2 regions of the Streptomyces sp. NPDC015345 genome follow, and region 1 is predicted to be linked to the other one. Evidence: predicted binding sites of a transcription regulator. Region 1 holds the regulator's gene; the other holds the start of a gene.

Region 1 (6,328 bases):
GGCGTACAACAAGAAGCTCGGCATGTTCGAGCTGACGGGCCTGCCGCCGGCCCCGCGCGGTGTCCCGCAGATCGAGGTCTCCTTCGACATCGACGCCAACGGCATCATGCACGTGACCGCGAAGGACCTCGGCACGGGCAAGGAGCAGAAGATGACCGTCACCGGCGGCTCCTCGCTGCCGAAGGACGAGGTCGACCGCATGCGCCAGGAGGCCGAGCAGTACGCGGACGAGGACCACAAGCGCCGCGAGGCCGCCGAGTCCCGCAACCAGGGCGAGCAGCTCGTCTACCAGACGGAGAAGTTCCTCAAGGACAACGAGGACAAGGTCCCGGGCGAGGTCAAGACCGAGGTCGAGGAAGCCGTCAATGAGCTGAAGGAGAAGCTCAAGGGCGAGGACACGGCCGAGATCCGCACCGCCACCGAGAAGGTCGCCGCCGTCTCGCAGAAGCTGGGCCAGGCCATGTACGCCGACGCCCAGGGCGCGCAGGCGGCCGGTGCCGAGGGCGCGGCCCCCGGCGCCGACCAGGCCAAGGAGGACGACGGAGTCGTCGACGCCGAGATCGTCGACGACGAGAAGCCCGGTGACGCGAAGGGCGGCGCTGTCTGATGACCGAGGAGACCCCGGGTTTCGGCGAGAGCGCCGAGAAGCCTGACGTCCCCTCTGGCGCCACCCCTGACGACGCGGCGCCGAAGGCCGCCGAGCCCTCCTCCGAGGAGGGCCCGGCGGCCCCGGCCGGGGACGCGGAAAGCAAGACGTCCGCCCAGGACGTGGGCCTGACCGCACAGCTGGATCAGGTGCGCACCGCGCTCAGCGAGCGCACGGCGGACCTCCAGCGGCTGCAGGCCGAGTACCAGAACTACCGCCGCCGGGTGGAGCGGGACAAGGTGACGGTGAAGGAGATCGCCTCGGCGAACCTCCTCTCCGAGCTCCTCCCGACCCTCGACGACATCGGCCGCGCCCGTGAACACGGCGAACTGGTCGGCGGCTTCAAGTCGGTGGCCGAGGCGCTGGAGACCGTCGTCGCCAAGATGGGCCTCCAGCAGTTCGGCAAGGAGGGCGAGCCCTTCGACCCGACGATCCACGAGGCCCTGATGCACAGCTACGCACCGGACGTCACCGAGACGACGTGCGTCGCGATCCTGCAGCCGGGGTATCGCATCGGCGAGCGCACCATCCGCCCCGCGCGGGTGGCCGTCGCCGAACCGCAGCCCGGCGCGCAGACGGTCAAGGGCGACGAGTCCTCGGCCGAGGCCGACTCCCCCTCCGCCGATGAGGCGAAGGACAAGGAGACCGGTGGCCCGGACGAGGGCTGACGTCAGCAACGCATCTGTCGTACGTAGGAAGGAGGGACGTCGGGGATGAGCACCAAGGACTTCATCGAGAAGGACTACTACAAGGTCCTCGGCGTCCCCAAGGACGCCACCGAAGCCGAGATCAAGAAGGCGTACCGGAAGCTCGCCCGCGAGAACCACCCGGACGCCAACAAGGGCAACGCCAAGGCGGAGGAGCGCTTCAAGGAGATCTCCGAGGCGAACGACATCCTCGGTGACCCCAAGAAGCGCAAGGAGTACGACGAAGCGCGTGCTCTCTTCGGCAACGGCGGATTCCGGTCGGGTCCCGGAGCCGGCGGCAGTTCGTTCAACTTCGACCTGGGCGACCTCTTCGGAGGCGCCCAGGGCGGGGGCGGAGCGGCCGGCGGCGGCTTCGGGGGCGGTCTCGGTGACGTCTTCGGGGGCCTGTTCAACCGCGGCGGCGCGGGTGCCGGTACAGGCACGCGTACGCAGCCGAGGCGCGGCCAGGACATCGAGTCCGAGGTCACGCTGAGCTTCACGGAGGCGGTGGACGGCGCGACGGTGCCGTTGCGCATGTCCTCCCAGGCCGCCTGCAAGGCCTGTTCCGGCACCGGCGACAAGAACGGCACGCCGCGGGTGTGCCCGACCTGTGTCGGCACGGGACAGGTCTCACGGGGCGGCGGCGGCGGTTTCTCGCTGACCGATCCGTGCGTGGACTGCAAGGGCCGGGGCCTGATCGCCCAGGACCCGTGCGAGGTCTGCCACGGCTCGGGGCGCGCGAAGTCGTCCCGCACCATGCAGGTGCGGATCCCGGCGGGGGTCAGCGACGGCCAGCGGATCAGGCTCCGCGGCAAGGGCGCCCCCGGTGAGCGGGGCGGTCCGGCCGGCGACCTGTACGTGGTCGTGCACGTCGACGCCCACCCGGTCTTCGGCCGCAAGGGCGACAACCTCACGGTCACGGTGCCGGTGACGTACCCCGAGGCGGTGCTCGGCGGTGAGGTCAAGGTCCCGACGCTGGGCGGGCCTCCCGTCACCCTGAAGCTGCCGCCGGGCACGCCCAACGGCCGCACCATGCGGGCCCGCGGCAAGGGCGCCGTCCGCAAGGACGGTACGCGGGGCGACCTGCTGGTGACGGTGGAGGTGTCGGTCCCGACCTCCCTGTCGGACCCGGCGAAGGAAGCACTGGAGTCCTACCGCAAGGCGACTGCGGGCGTCGACCCGCGGGCAGAACTGTTCCAGGCCGCGAAGGGAGCGTGACCCATGGATAGGGTCGGCCGTCGTCGCAATCCGTATCAACTCACCGACGATACGCCGGTGTACGTCATCTCGGTGGCCGCCCAGCTGAGCGGCCTCCACCCGCAGACCCTGCGCCAGTACGACCGCTTGGGCCTGGTCTCCCCGGACCGCACCGCGGGCCGGGGCCGCCGCTACTCCGCGCGCGACATCGAACTGCTGCGCACCGTGCAGCAGTTGTCGCAGGAGGAGGGCATCAACCTCGCCGGCATCAAGCGCATCATCGAGCTGGAGAACCAGGTCGCGGCGCTCCAGTCGCGGGTCGCGGAGCTCTCCGCGGCCGTGGAGGGAGCGGCCGCCGCCATGCAGCAGCGGGAAGCGGCGGTGCACGCCTCGTACCGTCGCGACCTCGTCCCGTACCAGGACGTGCAGCAGGCGAGCGCGCTGGTGGTCTGGCGGCCGAAGAGAACGACGGAGCAGTAGCGACCGCCCTCATTCATGACGCACGACTCATGACGCCGACTCATGGCGTACGCGGGGCCGGGAGGGGAACCTCCCGGCCCCTTCGCGCGTTGCGGTGGGCGACTTGAGGGAAGTGGGATGCCATGGCCATGGTGGGGCTGTTCTGGATCGCCGAGGGCGATGTGTACGTGGGCGCGAAACCGTCCGGTCTGGCGGCCGGCGTGCGCCTGACCCCGGAGGGCGTACTGGCCCTCGGTGACAAGCAGTCAGGGATGTGGCCCTGGGAGGACGTACACGCCCTGGCGGTCGACGGCGCCCCCGTGAGGACGCTGAAGCGGCAGGTGGGCGCCCTGGTGGACATGGCCCTGACGGTCGGCCTCGGCGGTGGCGACACGGCGCCGACGGTGACGGTGCGGCTCGCCGACGCGCGGGGCGCCGAGCATGAACTGACCGCTTACACCGCCGCGGCGACGGGCTACTCCGCCACGGAGTACGACCTCTCGCGCGACCTCCTCGCCCGCCTCACCCAGGGCGCGGGCACCCTCCTGACGACACTGGCGGCGATGGCGGAGTGGGGGCGCGGCCGGGAAGGGGGGACGCCGAGGACGGCGGAGCGGGAGGCGTTGCTGAGGGAGTGGACCGGGGCGGGGGCCGACGGGTGAGGCGCCGGCCGGCCGTGCCTGTCACTGCTCCCGGTCGAGGATGCCCGACTGCCCGATGAGGAAGCCGAGTTGGGCCCGGCTCTCGCTGCCCAGGGTGGCGGCGAGCTTGGCGATGTGGACGCGGGCCGTGCGGATGTTCATGCCGAGGCGGTCGGCGATCTCGGCGTCCGTGAGGCCTTCGACGAGCAGGCCCGCGATGGCGCGCTGACGCGGGGTGATGCCGCCCTCGGAGACCTGCGGGGCGGCCTGCGGCCACATGGGCGTGGCCAGGCGCCACAGCCGCCAGAAGGTGGTGGCGAAGTACTCCACGAGGGCCGGGTGGCGCAGCTCAAGGGCGACGGTGCGGTCCTTGCTCGCCGGGATGAAGGCCACGGTCCGGTCGAAGACGAAGAGGCGGTCGGTGACCTCGTCCAGGGTGCGGGCCTCGGCGTCGCCGTCGAGCTGCTCGAAGTAGGCGAGCACGGGCAGGGAATGGCGCGTCGTGTGCTGGTAGAGGGTCCGCATCCGGCAGCCCCGGCTGAGGACCGCCTGGTCGCGCGGGAAGGCCTCGGCCAGGGTCTCGGGCGGGCGGGTGCCGCCGGGCTGGATGGCGAGGAACTCCTCCGTGACGTCGTCCATGGCGCGGTCGATGGCCGCGTTGATCCGGTCGAGGCCGTCGAGGACGGTGATGGCGGGGGCGGTGGGGATCCGGCCGGTGCGGAGGGCGCGCGGGTGTGCGGCTGAACCTGTCTCGCGGAGTTCCTCCACTCCCTGTGGCACGTGCTCCGTGTTCATATGTGCTCCCTCCCGCTCGGTTGAAGCGCCGCGATTCTATGCAGAGGACGCGGGGGAGGAGTGCGGGGCTCTGATTGAAGTGTCCACTTCCGTACAGAGACGCCCCGGGGTTGCCTCGAGGGCTACTGGGGGCGCTCCTTGTCGAGGATTCCCGACTGGGCGATGAGGTAGCCGAGCTGGGCGCGGCTGCCGCTGCCGAGGGCGGCGGCGATCTTGGCGATGTGGGCACGGCAGGTGCGGACGTTCATGCCGAGGCGGCGCGCGATGGCCTCGTCGACGTGGCCCTCGATGAGGAGCCTGGCGATGGAGCGCTGGACGCCGGTGATTCCGTCGGTGGAGGGTGCGTACGGCACCTCGTCGAGCAGCGGCGTCGCTCTGCTCCACTGGTGCTCGAAAACCTTGGCGAGGTACTCGACGATGCCGGGATGGCGCAGTTCCAGGGCGACTTGGCGGTCCTCCCTGGCGGGGATGAGCGCGACCGTGCGATCGAAGATCATCAGTCGGTCGATCAGCTCTTCCAGGGTCCTGATGTGCACGTTGCCCTTGGCCATGCGCGCCGCGTACGCGAGAGTGCCCTGACTGTGCCGGACGGTGTGCTGGTAGAGAGTGCGCATGGTGATGCCGCGTTCGAGTACGGTCTGGCCGCGCTGTAGCGCCACGGTGAGGGAGTCCTCGCTGCGGCCGCCGCCCGGCTGGGCGGTGAGTATCTCGAAGCGGCATTCGGACGTGGCTCGTTCGATCGCGGCGTCGATGTGCTCGACGTCCTCCAGCACGGTGATCGAGTGCGCTGTCGGCTCGGTCCGGGCCGTGATGGCCATAAATGGCTCGAAGAGGTCGGTGAGCTGCACGGCGAGTCGCCGCCGGTCCTGAATCTCCCGTTCGATGGGGTTGATCCGCTGGGCGAGCGCGGCGGACGGGGAGATCGGGCGGAACCAGGCGCCGTCGTCCGGGTCCGGGCGCAACAGGCTCGACTCCAGGAGGCAGGGCGCGTTCTCGGCCTCGGACCGTGCCAGACGGCCGTTGCTCAGTGCGCTGGCGTAAAGCCTCGCACCCTCGTCACAAAGTGGGGTCGCGGGGTGAGGATGTGTCGGTTTGGCGTCTCTTGTGAGCAAATCTCCACCCCCCAGGGTCCTGAACGTGCAGGAACATGATGCATCGACCCTGTGGCTTTGACGTGCTCGATTGAGACATCGTCTTGTTGAGCCGGGGGAGAGGAACCTACCAAGTGAGGACGAAGCCGACCATGTTTAAGCGCATGCTTCGCTCGGTGCTTGTCACCACCTTCTCCGTCGGGCTGGCCCTGGGCGCGGTGACCACTCTGGATCTCTCCTGGAACAGCGTGCCGGCCGGCGGATCGGCGACAGCCGCTCCCCAGTCGGACCTGTCATGGAATGTCCTGCCGAAGGGTGGCGAGGCATGAGCACCCCTCCTGACGACCGGACCTTCCGCCGGGAGATGGCCACCGCCTACCGCTCCGGTTGGCACTTCATCGACCTCGTGACCGCGATCCCCCACCGCGGTGACTCGTTGATGGTGACCCTGCTCGGTGAGCCGATCGTCGTCACCCGTGACGACGAGGAGGAGATCCGGGCCTACCGGTGCCTTCGGCGGCCGCGAGGCGCGCCGCAGCCCGTGCGGTGCGCCGTTCGGTACGGGATGGTCTTCGTCAATCTCGACCGGCGCGACCACCAGCTCGTCGGAGAGCATGAACAGCAGGACCCGGGCGCGATGGCGGGCGCCCCGGACAACGCCACAGCCACCCCCCGCAGTGCCTGACGCGATTCCCCCGTCGTTGTAAATCGCGCGGGCACTTCCCCCAGCAGCGGCGCCACCGTGGACCTGAACACGGTGGCGCCGCTGTGGCGTGTCCGCGCGCCCGGCATGCCCCGCACGCCCCGTGAGTC
Region 2 (6,328 bases), on a different contig from region 1:
GCCCGCCAGACCGCCGACGAACAGCCGAGCGCGGCCGAGAAGGCCAACGCGGCCAAGGAGGACGACAGTGACTGAGCACGCCGCCCTCCACCAGGCCGCGGCGCTCTGCCTCGGCTATCCCGACGACGAGTTCCACGAGCGGCTGCCCCTGCTGCGCGCCGCCGCTCCCCCGCAGCTCGGCGACTTCCTGGCGTACGCCACGACCACCGCGCCCCAGGAGCTGGCGGCGCACTACGTACGGGTCTTCGACTTCAAGAACCGGCACAGCCTGTACCTGAGCTGGTGGCGGGACGGCGACACCCGGCGGCGCGGCATGGCCCTGGTCCGCTTCAAGGAGGTCTACCGCGAGCACGGCCTGGAGTTCACCGGCGAGGAGCTGCCGGACTTCCTGCCCGCGGTCCTTGAGTTCTCGGCGCGGGCGGGGCCCGTGCTGCTGCTGGAGCACCGCAGCGGCCTGGAGCTGCTGCGGCTCGCGCTGCGCGAGCACGGCACGCCGTACGCGGGCGTGCTGGAGGCGGTGTGCGCGAGCCTTCCGGGCCCCACCCCCAAGGACCGCGCGGAGGCGCTCGCGCTGGCCCGTTCGGGGCCGCCACGCGAGGACGTGGGCCTCGTACCGTTCGCGGCCTTCACCTCCTCCTCATCCTCCGCACTCATCGGGGAGCACTGATGAAAACGCTGCTGTGGGGCGCCCTTCCCTACATCGCCTTCGTCCTGCTCGTCGCGGGCACCATCTGGCGCTACCGCTACGACAAGTTCGGCTGGACGACCCGCTCCTCGCAGGTCTACGAGTCCAAGCTCCTGAACATCGCCTCGCCGATGTTCCACTACGGGATCCTCTTCGTGCTCGTCGGCCACCTGGTGGGCCTGTTCCTCCCCGAGTCGTGGACGGACAAGGTGGGCGTCAGCGAGCACACGTACCACCTGTTCTCGCTGTACGGCGGCACCGCGGCCGGCGTCCTGCTCGTCCTCGGCATCCTGCTGCTGCTCTACCGGCGGCGGACCAACACCCCGGTGTTCCGGGCGACGACCGCGAACGACAAGCTCATGTACCTGGTGCTGTTCGCGGCGATCGTGCTCGGCATGGTCGCCAAGCTGATGCACACCTCCGGCGACGGCTACAACTACCGTGATTCCATCGCCCCTTGGGCCCGCAGCCTCTTCACGCTCCGGCCCGACATCGACGCGATGACGGGCGTGCCCCTGATGTACGAGATCCACGCGGTGGTCGGGATGGTGCTCTTCGCCCTGGTGCCGTTCACCCGCCTGATCCACATGTTCAGCGCGCCGCTCCAGTACCTCTTCCGGCCCTACGTGGTCTACCGCGCCCGGGACCCGGAGCGGATCGGGGCGCGGCCGGAGCGGCGCGGCTGGGAACGGACGAGGCCCTAGGGCGTCTCGCTCCGGCCCCCCTCCTTGCCCTTGTCGTCCTCGTCCACGATCTCGGCGTCCACCACGCCCTCCTCGGTGGTGGATGCCGTGGCCGCCCCTTGCTGTGCGTCGCCGCCTGAGGCCGCGTACATCGCCTGGCCCATCTTCTGGCTGACCGTCGCCAGCTTCTCGGTGCCGGCGCGCAGGGCCGCCGTGTCGTCGGGGCGGTCCTTGAGGAGGCCCTTCACCTCGGCGACGGCGGCCTCCACTTCGGCCCTGGTCTCCGCGGGAATCCGGGCGCCACCACTGTCACCGCCGTCGCCGCTGTCCCGCAGGAACCGCTCCGTCTGGTAGACGAGCTGCTCGGCCTGGTTGCGGGTCTCGGCCGCCTCGCGCCGCCTGCGGTCCTCCTCCGCGTGCTGCTCGGCCTCCTGGACCATGCGGTTGATGTCGTCCTTGGGCAGCGCGGAGCCGCCGGTGACGGTCATGCGCTGCTCGCGGCCGGTCGCCTCGTCCTTCGCCGAGACGTGCATGATCCCGTTGGCGTCGATGTCGAAGGTGACCTCGATCTTGGGGACACCGCGCGGGGCCGGCGGCAGCCCGGTCAGGTCGAAGACGCCGAGCTTCTTGTTGTACGCGGCGATCTCCCGCTCGCCCTGGAAGACCTGGATGCCGACCGAGGGCTGGTTGTCCTCGGCGGTGGAGAACGTCTCCGAACGCCGGGTGGGAATCGTGGTGTTGCGCTCGATCAGCTTGGTCATGATGCCGCCCTTGGTCTCGATGCCGAGGGAGAGCGGGGTCACGTCGAGCAGCAGCACGTCCTTGACGTCGCCGCGGATGACACCGGCCTGGAGGGCCGCGCCGAGCGCCACCACCTCGTCCGGGTTGACGCCCTTGTGGGGGTCCTTGCCGGTGAGTTCCCTGACCAGCTCGGTCACCGCGGGCATCCGGGTCGAGCCGCCCACCAGGATCACGTGGTCGATGGCAGACAGCTTGACGCCCGCGTCCTTGACGGCCTGGTGGAAGGGTTCCTTGCAGCGGTCGAGCAGGTCGGACGTCAGCTCCTGGAACTGGGCCCGCGTCAGCTTCTCGGCCAGGTGCAGGGGGCCTTCCGAGGATGCGGTGATGTAGGGGAGATTGATGTCCGTCTCACTCGACGAGGACAGCTCGATCTTCGCCTTCTCGGCGCCCTCGCGCAGCCGCTGGACCGCCATCTTGTCCTTGCCGAGGTCCACGCCGTGCGCGTTCTTGAACTGCCGTACCAGGTATTCGACGATCCGCTGGTCCCAGTCGTCGCCGCCGAGCCGGGTGTCGCCGTTGGTGGCCTTCACCTCGATGACACCCTCACCCATCTCCAGGAGCGATACGTCAAAGGTGCCGCCGCCCAGGTCGAAGACGAGGACGGTCTGGTCCTCGCCCTTGTCCAGGCCGTACGCGAGGGCCGCCGCCGTCGGTTCGTTGACGATGCGCAGGACGTTGAGGCCCGCGATCTCGCCGGCCTCCTTGGTGGCCTGGCGCTGCGTGTCGTCGAAGTACGCGGGGACGGTGACCACCGCGTCGGTGACGTCCTCGCCGAGGTAGGACTCGGCGTCCCGCTTGAGTTTCTGCAGGACGCGCGCGGAGAGTTCCTGCGCGGTGTAGCGGGTGCCGTCCACGGAGCCGCTCTCCGGGAAGCGCCAGCCCCCTTCGCCCATATGGCGTTTGACGGAGCGTGCGGTGCGCTCCACGTTGGTGACCGCCTGCCGTTTGGCGACCTCGCCCACCAGGACGTCGCCGTTCTTCGCGAAGGCGACGACCGAGGGGGTGGTGCGCGCGCCCTCCGCGTTGGCGACGACGGTGGGCTCACCGCCCTCCAGTACGGCCACCACTGAGTTCGTCGTCCCGAGATCGATCCCGACCGCTCGTGCCATGGTCCAGTCCCTTCCGCCGCGAGCTCACGTCCCCCGTAACCAGGTCTACTCCATCTTCCATCACAAAACTTGAGCGGTCTCTTGTCAATGCCGCACGTGACGATGCCGCCACCCCGGAGCGGGGCGGCGGCATCGTCCGTGGGCGCCGTCGCGTCAGGCCAGCTTGGCCGTGAGCGTGATCGTCGTACCCGTCAGCGCCTGGCTCACCGGGCAGTTGGCCTTGGCGTCCTCGGCGGCGGCGACGAAGGTGTCCTCGTCGATGCCCGGCACGGTGCCCTCGACCGTGAGGTGGATGCCGGTGATGCCCGTGCCCGGCTGGAAGGTGACGTCGGCCGAGGTGGTGAGGCGGCTCGGCGGGGTGCCGGCGCCGGCCAGGCCGTGCGACAGAGCCATGGAGAAGCAGCTGGAGTGGGCGGCGGCGATGAGCTCCTCCGGGCTGGTCTTGCCGTTCGGCTGCTCGGCGCGGGCGGGCCAGGACACCGCCTGCTCCCCGATGCCCGAGGAGTCGAAGGTGACGGTGCCCGAGCCCTCCATCAGAGAGCCTTCCCAGACCGTGTGCGCGGAGCGCGTGGTTGCCACGATGCAGTTCCCTTCAGTGCGGTTCCGTGATCGGAGGTTCCGTTGCCACCATCCGATCACACTCGGGGCGCGATCGGGGCACGGGACGGCTCCGGAAGCGGGCGCGGTCGCCGGTCCGCGGGAGTAGGCGGCGCGTTCCGGGGCACTCGCGGTCCCGTCACGCACGACTGGAACGCGACCTCCAAGGAGTGTGACCATGTCGGCTTACGGAAGTCCGTCAGCGGCTTCTTCCGGGTCCCGCACGAACGGCCTCGCGGTGGCCGGACTCGTCTGCGGCATCGTCGGACTGTTCTTTCTCAGCATCATCCTCGGACCGCTCGCGATCATCTTCGGTGCGGTCGCCCTGCGTCAGAGGACCGGCAGCGGCGGCATGGCGAAGGCCGCCGTCATCCTGGGCGTCATCGACGTGATCCTGTTCATCGTCCTGATGGTGCTCGCCGCGTCCGGCGAGTTCAGCTGGTACGTCGGCGGCTGACCGAAACCCATCACCCGGCCGGGTCCCGGCGAGGTGGAGGCCACCGCCGGCCTCCACCTCCGTCGCGCTCCGGCACCGCGGCGGCCCGGCGCAACCGTGGCGACCTTTCGCGTGTCCAAGTACTGAGTGCCGGCAGGAAGAGCCGGCCGGCCACGGCGGGGGCGGGACGCGAGCCATGCGGAAACACTCGGTCGTCCGGCGCGTCACGCGGATCTTCTGGATCCCCCGGGGCGCGGAACGACGCCGCCCCATGCCGGTCAGGCGGTTGGCGGGACTCTGGCTGTCGATGCTCGCCCTGGGAGCCGGACTCACCGCACTGCGGTGGGACGACGCGCTCAACGGCTCCCACCTCATGACGATGATGCTTCTCTTCCACGTCGTCGACGACATCGTCGAAGGGGTACGGAACCGCTGGCCGGCCGCGCTGGCCGCGGTAGCACTCCTGTGGGGCACGAGCCGGCTCACCAGAGCCGTACTGCCCGCCTCCCTCGACGCGGCCTGGGCAGCGACCATCGCCGCCGCCGTCGGTGCCACGCTGGGGCTGGCGGTCGCCGCCACGATCACCCGGATCCGTCCTCTGCCGCGCCACAGGGGCCGCTGAGGTCGCCAGGTCGTGGAGCTGCGCGGGGTGAAGCTCTACACGCAGTACGGCCGGTTTCCCCGAGGCCGGTTCGAGCTACCGGGCGGTGGTGGAGTTCGTCGCCCGTACGACCACGGTCCGATTCGAAAGTGTGGTCCACGCTCCGACGACGCGGAACGTGTCACGGCAGCATCGTTGCCCCATGACCGTCACGACTGCGTCAACCGCCGTTCCCCGCCCTGTCTTTCCGGGACGCTGGGTGGGCGGCGCCTCTCTCGTCCTTGGCCCCCTGCTACTGCTCACCGGCATGCTGCTGCGCCTGCGCTTCGACTTCTTCTTCCCCGCGCAACTGAGCGCGTACGGACACCATCCGGACCTCATGACAGCCTCGTACAGCTTTGTGTCCGCCGGGTGGGTGCTGCTCTGGCCGGGAGTCGTGCTTCTCGCCGCCAGGATCGGCGAGAGATGCCGGGAACTGGCTCTGTGGGGCGGAGCACTCACGGTCCTCGGCCTCTTCGCCCGCACGTTTCACGCCGGTGTGGACCACCTGGCCTTTCAGTTGGTTGCGGTGCAAGGGGCGGCGTCAGCGACGCGAACAGTGAGCGAGACCTACGGCGCGTTCCACAGCTTCAGCACGCTGAACGCAGCCATCATGGGCGGCTGGCTCCTGCTGGCTATCGGCGCCTACCGCTCCCAAGTGCTGGGACCGCTGCGTGCGGCGGCCCTGGCTCTGGCATCGGCGATGCCGCTGGGGGTGCTGAAGGGAACGACCCCTCTATCGGTCGCCGCCGCTGAGGGACTGTGCATCGCGCTCGTTCCCTTGGGCGTGGCCGCGTTGCGCAACGGGCCGACCCCACGGGCGGCCACGGTCGCCGGAAGGCTTCTCCTGGTGGGCGCCGTGGGAGCCGCGATGTTCCTCTTCGGGCAAGCCGGATGAGCGCCCATCGGTATCGTCGAGCGATGCACGGAGTGAGGCAGCGTTTACGGACCGGCGCGCATCTGCTGGCGATCGACGCCTGCGTGGCGGCCGTCGTGACAGCCGGGTACGTGGCACTGGCCGACCAGGGTGCCTCAGACGGTCTGCCTCGGTTCTCCGGCCCGTGGTGGTTGGGCTGGCTGGTGGCCGTCTGTGTGGGAATGCCGCTGGCCGTTCGGCGCCTGTGGCCCCTGCCTGCCCTGGCCGTGGTTCTGGGCGCTTCGGCGACGGCGACACTGCTCGACATCACCCGTGACCCGTACATCTCTGCGGCCTTGGCCGTCTACGCGGTGGCGCTCACTGAGCCGACACACCGGGCTTTGGCGGCGTTCGCCCTGATCCTGGTTGTCTCGGCGGCCGCGGTCATCACCGGTGAAGCGGCCCTGACGCCCTCCGGCCCGTGGCCGGAAGCCACCGGCACTGCCGCCCTCGTCTGGCTG

What was found. Region 1 encodes HspR, which represses chaperone genes until heat shock. Its sites were predicted from a motif close to TTGAGNNNNNNNNNCTCAA; they were not measured.
Region 2: the regulator HspR is predicted to act here: its motif matches at 3,348-3,366, upstream of dnaK (molecular chaperone DnaK).

Annotation. Positions count from the first base shown of each region.
Region 1 is NZ_JBIBTX010000005.1:293,510-299,837, reverse strand. Features, by position in the region: gene dnaK (molecular chaperone DnaK) at 1-607, shown strand, start outside; gene grpE (nucleotide exchange factor GrpE) at 607-1,314, shown strand; gene dnaJ (molecular chaperone DnaJ) at 1,360-2,550, shown strand; gene ACF062_RS22645 (heat shock protein transcriptional repressor HspR) at 2,554-3,009, shown strand; gene ACF062_RS22640 (hypothetical protein) at 3,132-3,650, shown strand; partial or broken gene ACF062_RS22635 (LuxR C-terminal-related transcriptional regulator) at 3,672-4,349, opposite strand; gene ACF062_RS22630 (helix-turn-helix transcriptional regulator) at 4,547-5,536, opposite strand; gene ACF062_RS22625 (hypothetical protein) at 5,650-5,844, shown strand; gene ACF062_RS22620 (hypothetical protein) at 5,841-6,200, shown strand.
Region 2 is NZ_JBIBTX010000002.1:1,085,030-1,091,357, reverse strand. Features, by position in the region: gene narH (nitrate reductase subunit beta) at 1-75, shown strand, start outside; gene narJ (nitrate reductase molybdenum cofactor assembly chaperone) at 68-667, shown strand; gene narI (respiratory nitrate reductase subunit gamma) at 667-1,389, shown strand; gene dnaK (molecular chaperone DnaK) at 1,386-3,278, opposite strand; gene ACF062_RS11075 (OsmC family protein) at 3,432-3,857, opposite strand; gene ACF062_RS11070 (DUF4190 domain-containing protein) at 4,054-4,332, shown strand; gene ACF062_RS11065 (hypothetical protein) at 4,508-4,933, shown strand; gene ACF062_RS11060 (hypothetical protein) at 5,115-5,849, shown strand; gene ACF062_RS11055 (sensor histidine kinase) at 5,873-6,328, shown strand, end outside.